DNA from 2 places in the Dactylosporangium sp. NPDC000244 genome. Region 2 is predicted to be linked to the other one. Evidence: predicted binding sites of a transcription regulator. Region 2 holds the regulator's gene; the other holds the start of a gene.
What was found. Region 2 encodes HrcA, which represses chaperone genes, less so after heat shock. Its sites were predicted from a motif close to GGTTNGCACNCTCNNNNNGAGNGTGCNAACC; they were not measured.

Region 1: a site for HrcA is predicted at 1,775-1,805, ahead of groES (co-chaperone GroES). Genes of this name have one in related genera too.

The regions. Positions count from the first base shown of each region.
Region 1 covers NZ_JBEPEH010000008.1:40,629-48,768, reverse strand. The annotation lists gene groL (chaperonin GroEL) at 1-1,287, opposite strand, end outside; gene groES (co-chaperone GroES) at 1,383-1,691, opposite strand; gene ABT369_RS12875 (class I SAM-dependent methyltransferase) at 1,887-3,092, shown strand; gene ABT369_RS12870 (hypothetical protein) at 3,052-3,798, opposite strand; gene ybaK (Cys-tRNA(Pro) deacylase) at 3,816-4,295, shown strand; gene ABT369_RS12860 (DUF1707 SHOCT-like domain-containing protein) at 4,309-4,581, shown strand; gene ABT369_RS12855 (ABC transporter ATP-binding protein) at 4,574-6,304, opposite strand; gene ABT369_RS12850 (ABC transporter transmembrane domain-containing protein) at 6,307-7,980, opposite strand; gene ABT369_RS12845 (hypothetical protein) at 8,027-8,140, opposite strand, start outside.
Region 2 covers NZ_JBEPEH010000035.1:77,616-85,755, forward strand. The annotation lists gene ABT369_RS40845 (VOC family protein) at 1-195, shown strand, start outside; gene ABT369_RS40850 (serine hydrolase domain-containing protein) at 197-1,546, opposite strand; gene ABT369_RS40855 (histidine triad nucleotide-binding protein) at 1,543-1,896, opposite strand; gene ABT369_RS40860 (SDR family NAD(P)-dependent oxidoreductase) at 2,084-2,809, shown strand; gene ABT369_RS40865 (16S rRNA (uracil(1498)-N(3))-methyltransferase) at 2,871-3,569, opposite strand; gene dnaJ (molecular chaperone DnaJ) at 3,733-4,857, opposite strand; gene hrcA (heat-inducible transcriptional repressor HrcA) at 4,884-5,906, opposite strand; gene ABT369_RS40880 (DUF4870 domain-containing protein) at 6,091-6,720, shown strand; gene hemW (radical SAM family heme chaperone HemW) at 6,764-7,960, opposite strand; gene ABT369_RS40890 (enoyl-CoA hydratase-related protein) at 7,978-8,140, shown strand, end outside.

The DNA of each region.
Region 1 (8,140 bases), on a different contig from region 2:
GCCGAGGTCGCCGTCGAGGACCGAGGCGACCTGGGCGAGGGCCGCGCCGCCGCCCGGGACGATGCCCTCCTGCACCGCGGCCTTGGTCGCCGAGATGGCGTCCTCGATGCGGTGCTTGCGCTCCTTCATCTCGATCTCGGTCGCGGCGCCGGCCTTGACGACCGCGACGCCGCCGGAGAGCTTGGCGATGCGCTCGTTCAGCTTCTCCTTGTCCCAGTCACTGTCGGAGGCCTCGACCTCCTTGCGGAGCTGGTCGACGCGCCCGCTGACCTCGGACTGCTCGCCGCCGCCGTCCACGATCGTGGTCAGGTCCTTGGTGACCACGACGCGGCGGGCCGTGCCGAGCTGCTCGAGACCGGTGTTCTCGAGCTTGTAGCCCAGCTCGGGCGCGACGAGCTCGGCGCCGGTCAGGATCGAGATGTCCTGCAGCATGGCCTTGCGGCGCTCGCCGAAGCCGGGGGCCTTGACCGCGACGACCTTGAAGGTCTTGCGGATGGCGTTCACCACGAGGGTCGACAGGGCCTGGCCCTCGACGTCCTCGGCGATGATCAGCAGCGGCTTGCTGTTCTGGACGATCTTCTCCAGCAGCGGCAGGAGCTCCTCGATGGCGGAGATCTTCTGCGTGGTGATGAGGACGTAGGCGTCCTCGAGGACCGCCTCCTGCGCCTCGCCGTCGGTGACGAAGTGCGGGGAGACGAAGCCCTTGTCGAACTGCATGCCCTCGGTGACGTCGAGCTCGGTGGTCAGCATCGAGCCCTCCTCCACCGTGATGACGCCGTCGCGGCCGACGCGCTCCATGGCCGAGGCGATCAGGTCGCCGATGGTGGCGTCCTGGGCGGAGATGGTGGCGACCTGCGCGATCTCGGTGTGGCTGTCGACCGCGGTGGCCTTGTCCTTGAGGGCCTTGACGATCGCGGCCGCGGCCTGGTCGATGCCGCGCTTCACGCCGGCCGGGTTGGCGCCGGCGGCCACGTTGCGCAGACCCTCGCGGACGAGCGCCTGGGCCAGGACGGTCGCGGTGGTGGTGCCGTCACCCGCGACGTCGTTGGTCTTGGTGGCGACCTCTTTGACCAGCTGCGCGCCGAGGTTCTCGTAGGGGTTGGCGAGCTCGATCTCCTTGGCGATCGTCACGCCGTCGTTGGTGATGGTCGGGGCGCCGAACTTCTTGTCCAGGACGACGTTGCGCCCGCGGGGGCCGAGCGTGACCTTGACCGTGTCGGCCAGGTGGTTGACGCCGTGCTCCAGAAGGTGGCGCGCCTCGTCGGAGAAGCTCAGGATCTTCGCCATGCGTGTGGATTCCCTTCAAAGCGACACCGCCCCGGCTGCCTCGCGCCTGTTCGCACGGGTCCGGGGCGGTGGCCACTGCTTCTAGTGAAAAACGGTCACTTCTCGATGACGGCGAGGACGTCGCGGGCCGAGAGCACGAGGTACTCCGAGCCGGCGTACTTGACCTCGGTGCCGCCGTACTTCGAGTAGATGACGGTGTCGCCGACCTTGACGTCGATCGGCACCCGGTTGCCCTTGTCGTCGATGCGACCCGGGCCCACCGCGATGACGGTGCCCTCCTGGGGCTTCTCCTTCGCGGTGTCCGGAATGACGATGCCCGAGGCGGTGGTCGTCTCAGCCTCGTTGGCCTGGACCAGGATGCGGTCCTCGAGCGGCTTGATCGCAACCTGCGTCGCGGTAGTCACGGGCATACCCTCCTGGGGTATCGAGCTTGCTAATCGAGTGCCCGGTGAAGCCGTCGTCGCGGGTGCCGGCCCCGGCCGGGTATGTCTGGCACCCTCGGCAGGAGAGTGCTAACTCGGAGGTTATGCCGGTGGCTAGCACTCCGTCAACTAGAGTGCCAGACACGCCACGAAATCACCCCGGACTTGAAGGATCACGTGCGCCCCGAGGATGTGCAGCCCCTGTTCACGGCGGCCGGGCGGGACGCGCTGGCGGCCGCGTCCGAGCTGCCCGACGGCGATCCGCTGGCCGCGGCCTCGGCCCTGCGCGCGCAAGGTCTGCCGCCCGAGCTCGCCGCGGCGGCGCTGACCCAGGTCGCGCTGCGGCGGAAGGCGGCGGCGAAGTTCGGTACCGATGCCGCCGTCATGTTCTTCACCCGGGCCGGGCTGGAGCAGGCGACCCGCGCCGCGGTCGCGCGGAGAAGGGCCGAACGGCTGGCCGCGGCCGGCGCGACCCGGGTGGCCGACCTGGGCTGCGGGATCGGCGCGGACACCATCGCGTTCGCCCGGGCCGGGATGCGCGTGCTGGCCGTGGACGCCGACCCCGCCACGGCCGCCGTCGCCCGGGCCAACGTCCAGGCCCTCGGGCTCGCCGACCAGGTGCTCGTCGAGGCGCGCGACGCGACCGAGACCCCGCTGGTCGCGGTCGACGCGGTGTTCTGCGACCCGGCCCGGCGCACGTCGGGCGGGCGGCGGGTGTTCGACCCGCGGGCATATTCGCCGCCGTGGGACTTCGTCACCGCGCTCCCGGGCCGGGTCCCGCACACGGTGCTCAAGCTCGCGCCGGGGATCGATCACGCGCTGCTGCCGGAGGGCGCGGAGGGCGAGTGGGTGTCGGTCGACGGGGACGTGGTCGAGGCGGCCGCCTGGTGCGGGCCCCTGGCCGAGGTCCCGCGGCGGGCGACACTCATCCGAGACGGGCAAGTTGCGCACATCACGGGCACCGGGGACCGGAAAGCCCCGGTCGGACCCATCGGCTCGTACCTCTATGACCCCGACGGCGCCGTGGTGCGCTCGCACCTGATCGCCGAGCTGGCCGAGACGCTGGACGGCACGCTGCTGGACGCGTCCATAGCCTACATAACCACTAAATCACCCATCGCCACAGTATTCGCCAAATGCTATGAAATAACCGAAGCCCTGCCGATCGCGCTCAAGAAGCTGCGCGCGGCGCTGCGAGACAGGAACATCGGCGCCCTGCAGATCCTCAAGCGCGGCTCGGCTCACGACGTGGAGGACCTGCGCCGGCAGCTCAGACTCCAGGGGACCGAAAGCGCCGTCCTGGCGCTCACCCGCATCAACCACCAGCCTGCGGCCATACTCCTCAGACCAGCGGATGCCCCAGGCGCCGCTGCAGGTCGCTGAGCGTGTCGTCGGCCAGCGCCTCGGGCGAGCGCAGGCCGAGCTGGCCGAGCAGGTGCCGCCCGGTGTCGCGGCACATCTCGTAGGTGAGGCGGTCGTTGAGCCAGCGCAGCCACTCCACGATGTCGTTGACGTAGAAGGCCACGCTCTGCTCGGAGTTGCGCTGCCGGCGCTCCTCGGCCACCACCAGCAGGGCCGCGGCCAGGCGCCGCCGCGCGAAGTCGTGCCCGGCCAGGGCGTCGGCGAACGCGTCGGCCCGGTGCCGGGGCGCGGTCGGGGACACGGTCAGCTTCGGGAACGGCGGCTCCCCCGCGGTCCACACCTGCGCGCTGCGGGGCACGAACTCGGGGTCCAGCACGACCTCGACCCGCGAGGCGTGGCCGGGGTCGTCGACCGCGATGAGCACGCGCGGGCTGTGGCTGGTGACCTTGGTGACGTACCGCGAGAGCCCCCCGCCCTCCTCCACGCAGAACTTGGCGTCCGGCAGCTTCAGCGGCCCGTCGAAGACCAGCTTGCCGACCCGGGGACCGGCTCCCTGCCACAGCCGCACCCGCACCAGACCGACCTGCGGGCGCGCGGCGATGCGGACATGGTGCTCGGTCGCGGTCACCGCGCCGTCGCCGTCGAACACCGACAGGTCGACGCCGCTCGTCGCGCCCAGGAACAGGTGGCCGTGGCCGAGGTACAACTGGACCGAGCCGATCTGCATGTCGCTATTGTGGGCCAGTGGCGAGCAAGGGCACCCCGGCGACCGCACTGCTGACGCGCTCGAAGATCGCGTTCACCCCGCACACCTACGAGGTCGACCCGCGCGCCTCCTCCTACGGCGAGGCGGCCGCCGCGGCCCTCGGCGTCGACCCGGCGCGGCTGTTCAAGACGCTGGTGACGACCGTCGACGGGCAGTTGACCGTCGGCGTGGTGCCGGTGTCGGCCTCGCTGGACCTCAAGGCGCTCGCGGCCGCGGTCGGTGGCAAGCGCGCCGCGATGGCCGAGCCCGCCGCGGCCGAGCGCGCGACCGGCTACGTCACCGGCGGGATCTCCCCGGTCGGGCAGCGCTCGCGGCTGCCGATCGTCATCGACGCCTCGGCCGAGGGGTTCCCCACGATGTACGTCTCCGGCGGCCGCCGCGGCCTGCAGATCGAGCTCGCCCCGGCCGACCTCGTCCAGGTCACCGGCGCGACCCTGGCGCCGATCGCGTCGCACTGACAGCATGTCCGTCGTGCGGGCATCGGACGAGGACCGGCAGCGCGTGATCGGCGTGCTGCAGCGGCACACCGAAGAGGGCCGCCTGTCGCTGGACGAGTTCTCCGACCGGGTCGGGACCGTGTACGCGGCGAAGACCCTCGACGATCTGCGCGCCGCGATCGTGGACCTGCCCGCGCTCGCCCCGAAGCCCGCTCCCGAGACTCACGACCGCCAACTCCTGGTGATCTTCGCCCTGGCCATCGCCGTGGTGGCGGTCTTCGCGGTCGTGTACGCGCTGCTCAAGTAGCGCGGGAGCCGTGCCACGACCGCCACAGCGCGGCGTAGGCGCCCCCGGCCGCGACCAGCTCGTCGTGGCTGCCCAGCTCGGTGATCCGGCCGTCCTCGACCACCGCGACCCGGTCGGCGTCGTGCGCGGAGAAGAGCCGGTGCGCGATCGCGATCACGGTCCGGCCCTCCAGCGCCCCGGCCAGCGACCGCTCCAGGTGCCGGGCGGCGCGCGGGTCGATGAGCGACGTCGCCTCGTCGAGGACCAGCGTGTGCGGGTCGGCGAGGACGAGCCGGGCGAGCGCGAGCTGCTGCGCCTGGGCCGGCGACAGCGACAGCGACGCGGTGTCGAGGCCCTGCGGCAGCGCGAGCGCCCAGTCCAGCGCGTCGACGGTGGCCAGGGCCGCGCACAGCTCGGCGTCGGTCGCGCCCGCGCGGGCCAGGGTCAGGTTGTCGCGCAGGCTGCCCATGAACACGTGGTGCTCCTGGGTCACGAGCGCGACGTGGCCGCGCAGCTCGTCGAGGGGCAGATTTTGCAGCGGTACCGCGCCGAGCTCGATCACCCCCGACCGCGGCGCGTGAATCCCGGCGAGCAGCCGGCCCAGCGTGGACTTGCCGGCGCCGCTGGGGCCGACCATGGCGAGCCGCTCGCCGGGCCGCACCGCGAGGTCGATGCCGTGCAGGACGTCGCGACCGTCCACGTAGGAGTAGCGGACGTCCTTGGCCGTCAGCACCTCGTCGACCGGCTGGGGGCCGCCGGCGGGGATCGGCGGCTCGGCCGCGGCGCGCACGCCGATGAGGCGCGCGAAGGAGGCGAGGCCGAGCTGCAGCTGGTCGATGTAGCTGAGGATGCGGTCGAGCGGGTCGATGATCGACACGAAGTACAGCACCGCGGCGGTGACCTGGCCGACGCTCGCCCAGCCCTCGAGCACGAACCAGCCGCCGGCGACCAGGGTGGCGGCGGCGGGCAGCGCGTAGCCGAACTCGGAGAGCGGGAACCACACCGTGCGCAGGCGCAGGGTGTACATCGCCGCGGCGTACGTGCCCTCGAGCTGTTCGCGGGTCCGCTCGAGGCGGCGCTGCTGCCAACCGAGGGTCTCGACGGTCCGGGCGCCCTCGACGGTCTCGGCCAGGCCGTCGGCCATGCGGGCCAGGGCCGCGGACTCGCGCAGGTAGCCGGCGTTGGCGCGGCGGAAGTACCAGCGCGACGGGAGGTACAGCAGCGGCAGGGCCAGCAGCCCGGGCAGCAGCAGGATCGGCCCGACCACCGCGACGGCGACCAGGGTCAGCAGCATCTGCAGGCCGCCAACGACGATCGTGGGCAGCGCCGACTGCACCGAGTCGGAGGTCTGCGAAACGTCCCGGGAGGCGCGGCTGAGCAGGTCGCCGGTGCCGGCCCGCTCCACGGTGGACAGTGGCACCGCGAGCACCCCGTCGACGAACTCCTCGCGCAGCCGGGCCAGGACGCGCTCGGCGAGCTGGGCGGCGGCGACGCGGGCGTAGCGCACGAGCACCGCCTGCGCGACGACGAACCCGGCGATGGCGAGCGCGATGCGATCGACGGTCCACGCGGTCGTCCCGGCCGTGACCCGCTCGACGAGCGCGCCGAGCAGCGGGGGCGCGGCGAGGCCGGCGGCGGCCCCGACGACGTGCAGCGCGAGGACCCCGGCGAGCCGCCAGGGGTAGTCGGTGAACAGCGTGCGCAGGTAGGCGCGCACCTCCCCGCCGGATGCGATCGGCAGCACCGTCAGTCCTCCCCACGCGTGACGGTCATGGCGTACTGCGGGCAGCTGTCGAGCAGCTCCCGATGCGCCCCGGTCGCGGCGACGCGCCCGTCGGCGCCCACGAACGCGACGGTGTCGGCCCGGTCGAGCAGCAGCGGGCTGGTCGTGCACACCACGGTCGTGCGCCCGGCCCGCGCGGCGGGCAGCCGCTCGGCGATGCGCGCCTCGGTGTGCGCGTCGACGGCGCTCGTGGGCTCGACGAGCACGAGCACCGGCGGGTCGGCCGCGAGCGCCCGGGCCAGCCGCAGCCGCTGCTGCTGCCCGCCGGAGAAGTCGCGACCGCGCTCGGCGATCTCGGCGTCGAGCCCGCCGGGCAGCGCCTCGACGACGTCCAAGGCCGCGGCGTCGGCGAGTGTGGCCCCGTCGCCGACCTCGTCGCGCAGCGGGCCGCGGAACAGCGTCGCGTCGTTGTCGCTGAGCAGCACGTGGCGCCGGACGTCCGCGATCGCCATGTCCCGCAGCGGTACGCCGTGCAGGCGCGCCCGCGACGCCGGATCCAGCAGCGCGAGCCGCTCCGCGATCGCGATCGCGTCCTCGGGCCGCACGGCCGCGACCGCCGTGAGCCGGTGCCGGGGCACGCGCAGGCCCGAGTCGGGGTCGTCCAGGTCGCCGTCTTCAGCCGGTACCGAATCCGGACGCTCCTGAAAGTCGGGCTCGAGCCGGAGCACGGCGACCACGCGGCCCGCGGCGACCAGGCCGCGGGTCAGCTTCTCGGCGAACTCGGTCAGGGTGCGCAGCGGCCCGATCAGGAACGCCGCGTAGGCGTAGAAGGCGACCAGTTCCCCCGGGCTGATCCGGCCCGCCACCGCGAACCGCGCGCCCAGCCACGTCACCAGGGCGATGAAGCAGCCCGGGAGCAGGATCTGGGCGGCCTCCAGCGTCGACTCGACCCTGGCCACGCGCACGCCGGCGAAGCGGACGCGCTGCGACTCCGTGCGGTAGCGCCGGGAGAACTCCGCCTCGCCGCCGACGCCGCGCAGGACGCGCAGGCCGGCCACGATGTCCCCGGCGCGGCCGGTCAGCTCGCCGGCGAGCTGGCGCTGGTGGCGGCGCCGGCGGTGCAGCGGCCGCAGCAGCAGGCCGACCACGGCGACCAGCAGCGGCACCCCGAGCACCACGACGAGCCCGAGCGGCACCGACACCCGCAGCAGCAGCGCGGTCACGACGACGATCGCGACCACGGAGCCGCTGGCGCGGGCGGAGACGTCCACGGAGTAGCCGATGTGGTCGAAGTCCGTCGTGCCGATGCTCACGACCTCGCCGGTCGCGACCCGCTTCTGCAGCGCGGCCCCGAGTCGGGTGGCGTGGCGCGCGGTCACCTGGACGGTCCGGAACCCGGCGCTGAGGAAGTTGGACACCGCGAACCGGTGGCGCAGGATCCCGGTAACCGCGGTGGCGGCGCCGAGGCCGAGCACGGCCGCGCCGGCCTTGAGCAGCCCGTGCCGGTCGCCCCGCGCGAGCGCGTCGACGCCGGCCCCGATCGCGGCGGGCACGAGCGCCTGGCTGATCATCCACAGCACGCCGAAGCACACGCCCCCGGCGATCAGGGACAGTTGCCCGCGCGCGATCCAGAGCAGATAGCGGCCGGCCGATCGGCAGTCAGGCTCTCCGGGCTCGGCTTGAGGCAGTCTCCGCACAGCCCCCGACGGTAACCGTTCGGGTCCCCAGGGCGCCTTACATTTATTACCGGTCGACCTCAGTGAAGTCCCAGAACTGCGGCTTGCGGGCGACCAGGTGCGACGGCGGCTCGGCGAACGGCTCGGGCGTGCTGCCCCGCCACTTCGACAAGACGACGAG
Region 2 (8,140 bases):
ACGATGGACTCGGAGTGGGACGGGGTCCAGGCCCACTGGAGCGTCTACTTCGCCACCGACGACACCGACGCCGCGGCCGAGCGCGTCGTGGCGGCCGGCGGCCGCGTGCAGCACGGCCCGTTCGACTCCCCGCACGGCCGCCTGGCCGTGATCGAGGACCCCAACGGGGCCGTGTTCACGATGATCAGCCGCTGAGTCAGAACCGGTGCCCGTCGAAGGCCTCCTGGCCCCGGCTGAGGCGGTACGTCGCCCAGTGCATCCGCACCACGGTCCCGTCGGCGTCGCGGGTGAGCCGTAGCAGCTCGCCCGCCTCCCGGCCCGACACGGTGCGGAACAGGTCCGGCGAGCCCTCGACGGCCGCGAACACCGCCGGCGGCAGCTTGCCGGGCGCGTCGACCGCGCGGGCGTGCAGGGTGCCGTCGCGCCAGCTGAAGCCGTACTCGAACCCCTCGCTCCACCACCGTCCGAGCACGCTGCGGTACTGCGGCGGCGCCGGCGGCCCGGGCACCCAGGGCGCGATGGCCGCGGGGTCCTCCTCGACCACGGCCGCGAGCAGCTCGTGCGGCAGCTCGCAGATGTCCCGGGCCGTGCCGGACGATCCCAGCGCCGCCGCCCCGAGCGCCCGCGGCGTGCCGGCCCCGCCGACCCGTCCGTAGGCGCCGGCGAGGAACCCGGGCATGGCCCCGTCGTGCCCGACGTGCACGACCCGCTCGGCGCCCGGCCGCGGGTGCAGGATCAGGCCGAGCCCGAAGCCGCGGGCCCAGAGCACCTCCTCGGTGACCGTCTGCGGCGCGCGCATCTCCTCCACGGTCGCCGCGGACAGCACGGTGCCGTTGGGGTCCATCTCGCGCGGGTCGGCGAGGAAGGCGGCCCAGCGCGCCAGGTCGGCCGCGGTGGTCCACAGCTGCGCGGCCGGCCCGACCGCGCCGAAGTCGGTCGACGGCTCCGGGTGCGCGTAGTCGGACCAGGCGTCGACCTGGTATCCGGTCACCGGTCGCTGCGGGGTGACGGCGGTGTCGTGCAGCCCGAACGGGTCGAGGATGCGCTCCTGCAGCACCTCGGCCCACGTCCCGCCGCGCAGCCGTCCGACCAGGTGCCCGAGCAGCGCGATCGCCAGGTTGGAGTAGTGGAAGCGCCGGCCAGGGCGCAGCACCTGCTCGGCCCGGTCCAATTGGGCCAGCATCCCCTCCAGGTCGGGCGCCCGCATGGTGTCCCAGACGTCGCCGAACGGCTCGCGCTGCAGGCCCGACACGTGCGACAGCATCCGGCCGACGGTGAGCTCGCCGTGGGCCTTCACGGGCAGGTGGCGGGCGATCTGGTCGTCGAGCTCGAGCAGCCCCTCGTCGCGGCACTGCATGACCAGCACGGCCGTGAAGGTCTTGGTGACCGAGCCCATCCGCAGCTGACTGCCGGCGTCGACGCCCTCGCCCACCTGGAACGTCCACAGCGGACGGTCGGCGCGGTGGACCGCGACGCTGAGGGCCGGCACCCGGGCGTCCGCCTGCACCTGCCGGGTGATGCGTTCGTACCGCTGCGTCGCCTTCATCGCGACACCATCGGCCCGATCGGCGCACCCCCGAGGATGTGCCCGTGCGCGTGGAAGACCTCCTGGCCGCCGTCGGCGCCGCTGTTGAAGATCAGCCGGTACCCGCTCGCGGCGACCCCCTCGGCCGCGGCCACGGCCGCGACCGTGGCGAGCACCTCGCCGGCCAGCCCCGGGTCGGCCCCGGCCAGCGCGGAGACGTCGCCGTGGTGGGCCTTCGGGATCACCAGCACGTGGACCGGCGCCTTGGGATCGATGTCGCGGAACGCCAGCGTCGTGGCGGTCTCGTGCACCACCGTCGCCGGAATCTCGCCCGCGACGATGCGGCAGAACAGGCAGTCACTCGTCACCAGTGCATCCTAGGGGCCGCCGGCCGCGCACAAGGCTGCTCAGCGCGCCGCCGCCACCCGGCGCGGCGCACGCACACGGCCGCTCAGCACGCCGCCGCCACCCGGCGCGGCGCACGCACACGGCCGCTCAGCACGCCGCCGCCACCCGGCGCGGCGCACGGCACCAGCAGTGGGGGCCTAGGCTGCGCGCATGGCTGCTCAACGGGTCCTCGTCACCGGCGCGGCGCGCGGCATCGGCGCCGCGATCGCGCACGCCTTCGCGTCCACCGGCGCGCGTGTCGCCGTGCACCGGCGCGCCCCCGCCCCGCTCGACCTCCCCGGCGACGGCCACGCCGTGGTGACGGGCGATCTCGCGGATCCGGATGCCGTACGGGCGATGGTCGACGCCGCCGCCGAAGCCCTCGGCGGCCTGGACGTGGTGGTCAACAACGCCGCCGTGTACCTCGAGCACAAGATCACCGAGACCTCGTACGAGCAGTGGCAGACGGCCTGGCGCGACACCCTGGCCGTCGACCTCCTGGCCCCCGCGAACGTGTGCTGGTGCGCGGCCCGGCACCTGCCCCCGGGCGGGCGGATCGTCAACGTCAGCTCGCGGGGAGCCTACCGCGGGGAGCCGGACCATCCCGCGTACGGCGCGGCGAAGGCCGCCCTCAACTCGATGACCCAGAGCCTCGCGAGGGCGCTCGCGCCGCGGGGCATCGCCGTGTCGGCGGTCGCCCCGGGGTTCGTGGCCACCGACCTGGTCGCGGACCTGCTGGCCTCGCCGGAGGGCGACGCGATCCGCTCCCAGAGCCCCTTCGGACGCGTCGCGACACCGGAGGAGGTCGCGGCGGCGGTGCTGTACCTGGCGTCGCCGCAGGCCGAGTGGTCCTCGGGCGCCGTGCTGGACCTGAACGGCGCGAGCTACTTCCGCTGACCGGCCCGCCCGCGGAGGGCGTGCGTCGCCGCCGACCTCACCAGCGCCGTCGCCGGCGACCTCACCAGCGCCCGAGCCGCACCGACAACGCGGCCACCGCAGCCGCCCCGGCGGTCGAGGTCCGCAGCACCTCCCGGCCGAGCCGGACCGCGGTCCCGCCGATCGCGTCCAGCTCCTCCGGCGCCACCCCGCCCTCCGGCCCGACGACCAGCGTGATCGACCCGGACGCGGGCAGCGGCACCGACGACAGGGGCAGCGCGGCCTCCTCATGCAGCACCAGCACGGTGCCGGACAGCGCCAGGTGCCGCGTCGTGCACGCCGGCGCGACCTCGGGAATCCACGAGCGGCGGGCCTGCTTGGCCGCCTCGCGCACGGTCGAGCGCCACCGTTCGAGGGGCCGCTCGTCCTTCCAGCGCGCGATGCTGCGCGCCGCCTGCCACGGCACGATGCGGTCGACGCCGACCTCGGTCAGGAGTTGTACGGCGAGCTCGGCCCGCTCCCCCTTCGCGATGCCCTGCACCACGGTGAGGGCCGGGTCGGGCGCGGGCTCGAAGGTGGGCTCGTCCAGCTCCAGCGTCAGGGCACCCTTGCGCGCCGCGGTGACCACGGCCCGGGCCACGCCGCCGCGCCCGTCGGCGAGCAGCAGCGCCTCGCCCGGCGTGATCCGCTGCACATCGGCCGCGTGATGCCCCTCGGGGCCGTCAAGTACGAAAGACGACCCCTCAGGCAGCGCTGGAACCAGAAAAAGCGGCAGGCTCACGCCGCCTCCGCTCCGCTCCGGCGACGCAAGCCGAACCTGCACCCCCGGTGAGCGGCCCCTCCGCTCCGCTCCGGACCGCTCACGCCGCCTCCGCTCCGCTCCGGCGACGCGAGCCAAACCCTGCACCCCCGGTGAGCGGCCCCTCCGCTCCGCTCCGGACCGCTCACGCGTGCCCGTTGAACGCGTCGCGCATCCGCGAGAAGAAGCCGCCCTGCTTCGACAGCTCGGCGACCTCCTCGCCCCGGCTTCGGGCGAACTCGCGCAGCAGGCGCTCCTGCTCCGGCTCGAGGCGCGTCGGCGTGCGCACGTCCAGGTGGACGTAGAGATCGCCGCGGCCCGCGCCGCGCAGGTGGGGCACGCCCTTGCCGCGGATGCGCAGCGTGGAGGTCGGCTGGGTGCCGGCCTTCACGTCGACCGTCTCCTCGCCGTCGAGAGTCTTGATGGTCAGCCGGGTGCCGAGCGCCGCCGCGGTCATCGGCACGGTGACGCGGCAGTGCAGGTCGTCGTCCTTGCGCGAGTACACGTCGTGCGGGCGCTCGTGGATCTCGACGTAGAGGTCGCCGGGCGGGCCGCCGCCGGGGCCGACCTCACCCTGCTGGGCGAGCCGGATGCGCATGCCGTCCTCGACGCCCGACGGGATCTTGACGGTGAGCGAGCGGCGGGTGCGGACCCGGCCGTCGCCGCCGCAGGTCGCGCACGGGTGCGGGATCACGGTGCCGAAGCCCTGGCAGGCCGAGCAGGGGCGGGCCGAGACGACCTGGCCGAGGAACGTGCGCTGGACCGACTGGACCTCGCCGCGGCCCTGGCAGATCTCGCAGGTCTGCGGGTGGGTGCCCGCCGCGGTGCCGGCGCCCTGGCAGGTGCCGCAGACGATCGCGGTGTCGACCTGGATCGGCGCCTCGACGCCGAACGCGGTCTCGTGCAGGTCGAGGTCGAGCCGCAGGATCGCGTCGGCGCCCGGACGCACGCGCGGGCGGGGCCCGCGGGCGGACTGGGTGCCGAAGAAAGCGTCCATGATGTCCTGGAAGCCCACGAACGCCCCGCCGGCCGGGCCGCCCCCGCCACCGCTGGGCGCGAGCGGGTCGCCGCCGAGATCGACCATCTCCCGCTTGCGCGGGTCGGACAGGACCTCGTAGGCCGCGTTGATCTCCTTGAACTTCTCCTGCGCCGCCGGGTCGGGATTGACGTCCGGGTGGAACTCGCGGGCCAACCGCCGGTAGGCCCGCTTGATCTCATCGGCTGTGGAGTCCCGCTTGACACCGAGAATCCCGTAATAGTCCTTCGCCACTGAGTCCTATGCCCCTGAGATAGATGTCAACTCTGTGCCAGCAGGTCGCCGACGTAGCGTGCCACGGCCCGCACGGTCGCGATGTTTGCGGGGTAGTCCATGCGGGTCGGCCCGAGCACGCCCATCCCCCCGACCACCATGGTGCCCGGTCCGTAGCCGGTGGCCACGATCGACGCGGTCCGCAGGTCCTCGATCTCGTTCTCGTCGCCGATGCGCACCCGGGTCATGCTGGGCTCGACCTCGCCGAAGAGCTTGAGCAGGATGACCTCCTCCTCGAGCGCCTCGAGGATCGGGCGCAGCGAGCCCTGGAAGTCCAGCAGGCCGCCGCGGGCCAGGTTGGCGGTGCCGGCGAGCGCGATGCGCTCCTCGGACCGCTCGACCAGCGTCTCCAGCAGGACGGTGGACAGCGTCGTCATCGGCGGCCGCAGGCTCGGCGCGGTCTCCTCGACGAGGGCCACCACGAGCGGAGGCGTGTCCGCCAGCCGCTTGCCGACCAGCTTCTCGTTGATCATGCGGCGCAGCTCGGTGACGTCGTCGGCCAGGATCGGCCCCGGGAGGTCGACCAGGCGCTGCTCGACGCGGCCGGTCTCGGCGATCATCACCACCATGAGCCGCGTCGTGGAGATCGGCACCAGCTCGAAGTGCCGCACGCTCGCTCGCGACAGGCTGGGATACTGCACCACGGCCACCTGCCGGGTGAGCTGCGCGAGCAGCCGCACGGTGCGGTGGACCACGTCGTCGAGGTCGACCGCCCCGATCAGGAACCGCTCGATGGCCCGGCGCTCGGCCTGGCTCAGCGGCTTGACCCGGGAGAGCTTGTCGACGAAGAGGCGATAGCCGGCGTCGGTGGGCACCCGGCCCGCACTGGTGTGCGGCTGTCGGATATATCCCTCCTCCTCCAGCACCGCCATGTCGTTGCGGACGGTCGCCGGGGAGACCCGCAGGTTGTGCCGTTCGACGAGCGACTTGCTCCCGACCGGTTCCTGGGTGGCGACGTAGTCCTCGACGATGGCACGAAGCACTTCGAGCTTCCGCTCGTCAAGGCCCATGGCACCTCCTCGAGGACTGGCACTCCCAACTCGTGAGTGCCAGTCTACGTCAGTCGCGCGGGGGCACGCGATGATCGTTTGGCGCACGATAGACGCTGCGGCCGTTGTACTGGGTAAAACTTGTCCAAAAGAAGTCATGTCGTGTCGCTGGCGCCACTTGATCGGTGCACCTACCGTGGCCCCCATGAGTGAACCACCTCGCCCCGGGGAATACGGCATGCCGTCGGACCCCAACTCCGGGTACCCGCCCCAGCCGCCCGTGTCGGGTGGTGGGTACGCTCCGCCGCCGTCGAGCGGCGGCGGGGCCTATGGCACCCCGCCCACGTCGGGCGCCGGGTACGACCAGTCCGGCTACCAGCAGCCGGGTTACCAGCAGCCCGGCTATCAGCAGCAGCAGCCCGGCGGCTACCAGCAGCCGGGTGGGTACCAGCAGCCCGGTTACCAGCAGCCCGGCGCCTACGGGCAGCCCGGCGCGCCGGCCGGCTACGCCAACAGCGACGAGAAGACGTGGGCGCTCATCGCCCACTTCGGCGGAATCGTCGTCGGCTTCATCGCCCCGCTCGTCGCGCTCCTGGCGAAGGGCAACGAGTCGCCGACCGTCAAGGCCCACGCGAACGAGGCCCTGAACTTCCAGATCACGTGGGGCATCGCCATGATCGTGGCGGTCATCGTCTCGATCTGCTCGTTCGGGATCCTGTTCTTCCTGCCGTTCCTGGTGTGGATCGTCATCATCGTCTTCGCCATCCTCGGTGGCATGAAGGCGAACAACGGGGAGCTGTACCGCTACCCGATGACGTTCCGCTTCCTCAAGTAGGACCCAGTTTTCCAGAAGGGGCGGCCCATCGGGCCGCCCCTTCTTACGTCAGCGCCCGGGCCACGCCATCGGCCAGCAGACGGCCACGCAGCGTGAGCACCGCGCGGCCCGCCGCGAACGCGTCCGGGTCCAGCTGCCCGTCGGCGAGGCAGTCGCGCGCGCCCGCGAGCCCGGCGGCGTCGAGCACCTCCAGCGGCAGGCCGTCCGCGAGCCGGATGCGCAGCAGCACGTCCTCCAGGTGCCGCTCGTCCGGCGTCAGTACCTCCCGGGCCTGCCCCGGCGACGCGGAGTCCGCGAGCCGCGCGGCATAGGTGTGCGGGTGCTTCACGTTCCACCAGCGCACCCCGCCGACGTGGCTGTGCGCGCCCGGCCCGAGCCCCCACCAGTCCCCGCCGCGCCAGTACAGCTCGTTGTGCCGGCACGGCGAGTCCTTCGACCAGTTCGAGACCTCGTACCACGTAAAGCCCGCGGCGTGCAGGGCCTCGTCGGCGGCGAGGTAGCGGTCGGCGGCCACGTCGTCGTCGGGGTAGGGCAGCTCGCCGCGGCGCATCCGGGCGGCCATGCGCGTGCCGTCCTCGACGATGAGCGCGTACGCGCTGACGTGGTCGACCCCGGCGTCGACCACGGTCGCGAGGGACCCCGCGAAGTCCTCGGGCCGCTCCCCCGGCGTGCCGTAGATCAGGTCCAGGTTGACCCGCTCGAATCCGGCCGCGCGGGCCTCGGCGGCGGCCGCGGCGGGCCGGCCGGGCGTGTGCCGGCGGTCCAGGACGGCCAGCACGTGCGGCGCGGCCGACTGCATGCCGAGGGAGATGCGGTTGAAGCCGGCCGCCCGCAGCTGCCGCAGCCCGGCGAGGTCGACGGACTCGGGGTTGGCCTCGGTGGTCACCTCGGCGTCGGCGGCCAGGCCCCAGGCGCGGTCGATGCCCTCCAGGATGCGGCCGAGCTCGGCCGGGGGCAGCAGCGTCGGGGTGCCGCCGCCGAAGAAGACGGTGTCGACCCGGGGCGGGCGCACGACCTTGGCGGCGAGGGCCAGCTCGTCGAGCACCTGCTCGGCGTAGCCGGCGCTGAGCACGCCCTCGCTCGCGGTGTAGGTGTTGAAGTCGCAGTACCCGCACCGCGTGGCGCAGAAGGGCACGTGGACGTACACCCCGAAACCCTCGCGACCGGCCGCGTCCGCGACCCCGTCGGGCAGCGAACCGTCGCGGGGAATCGGCTCGCCTTCTGGCAGTGATCCGGGCATCCCACTAGTGTGCCCGCATGTCTCTGGTGCTCTCGGAAACCGCACGGGGCGTGGCGACGCTCACCCTGGACAGCCCGCCCAACCGCAACGCGCTGTCCACGGCCCTGATCGAGGAACTGCTCGCGGCGCTGGCCGCGGCCGACGCCGACCCGTCGGTCCGCGCGATCGTGCTGACCCACA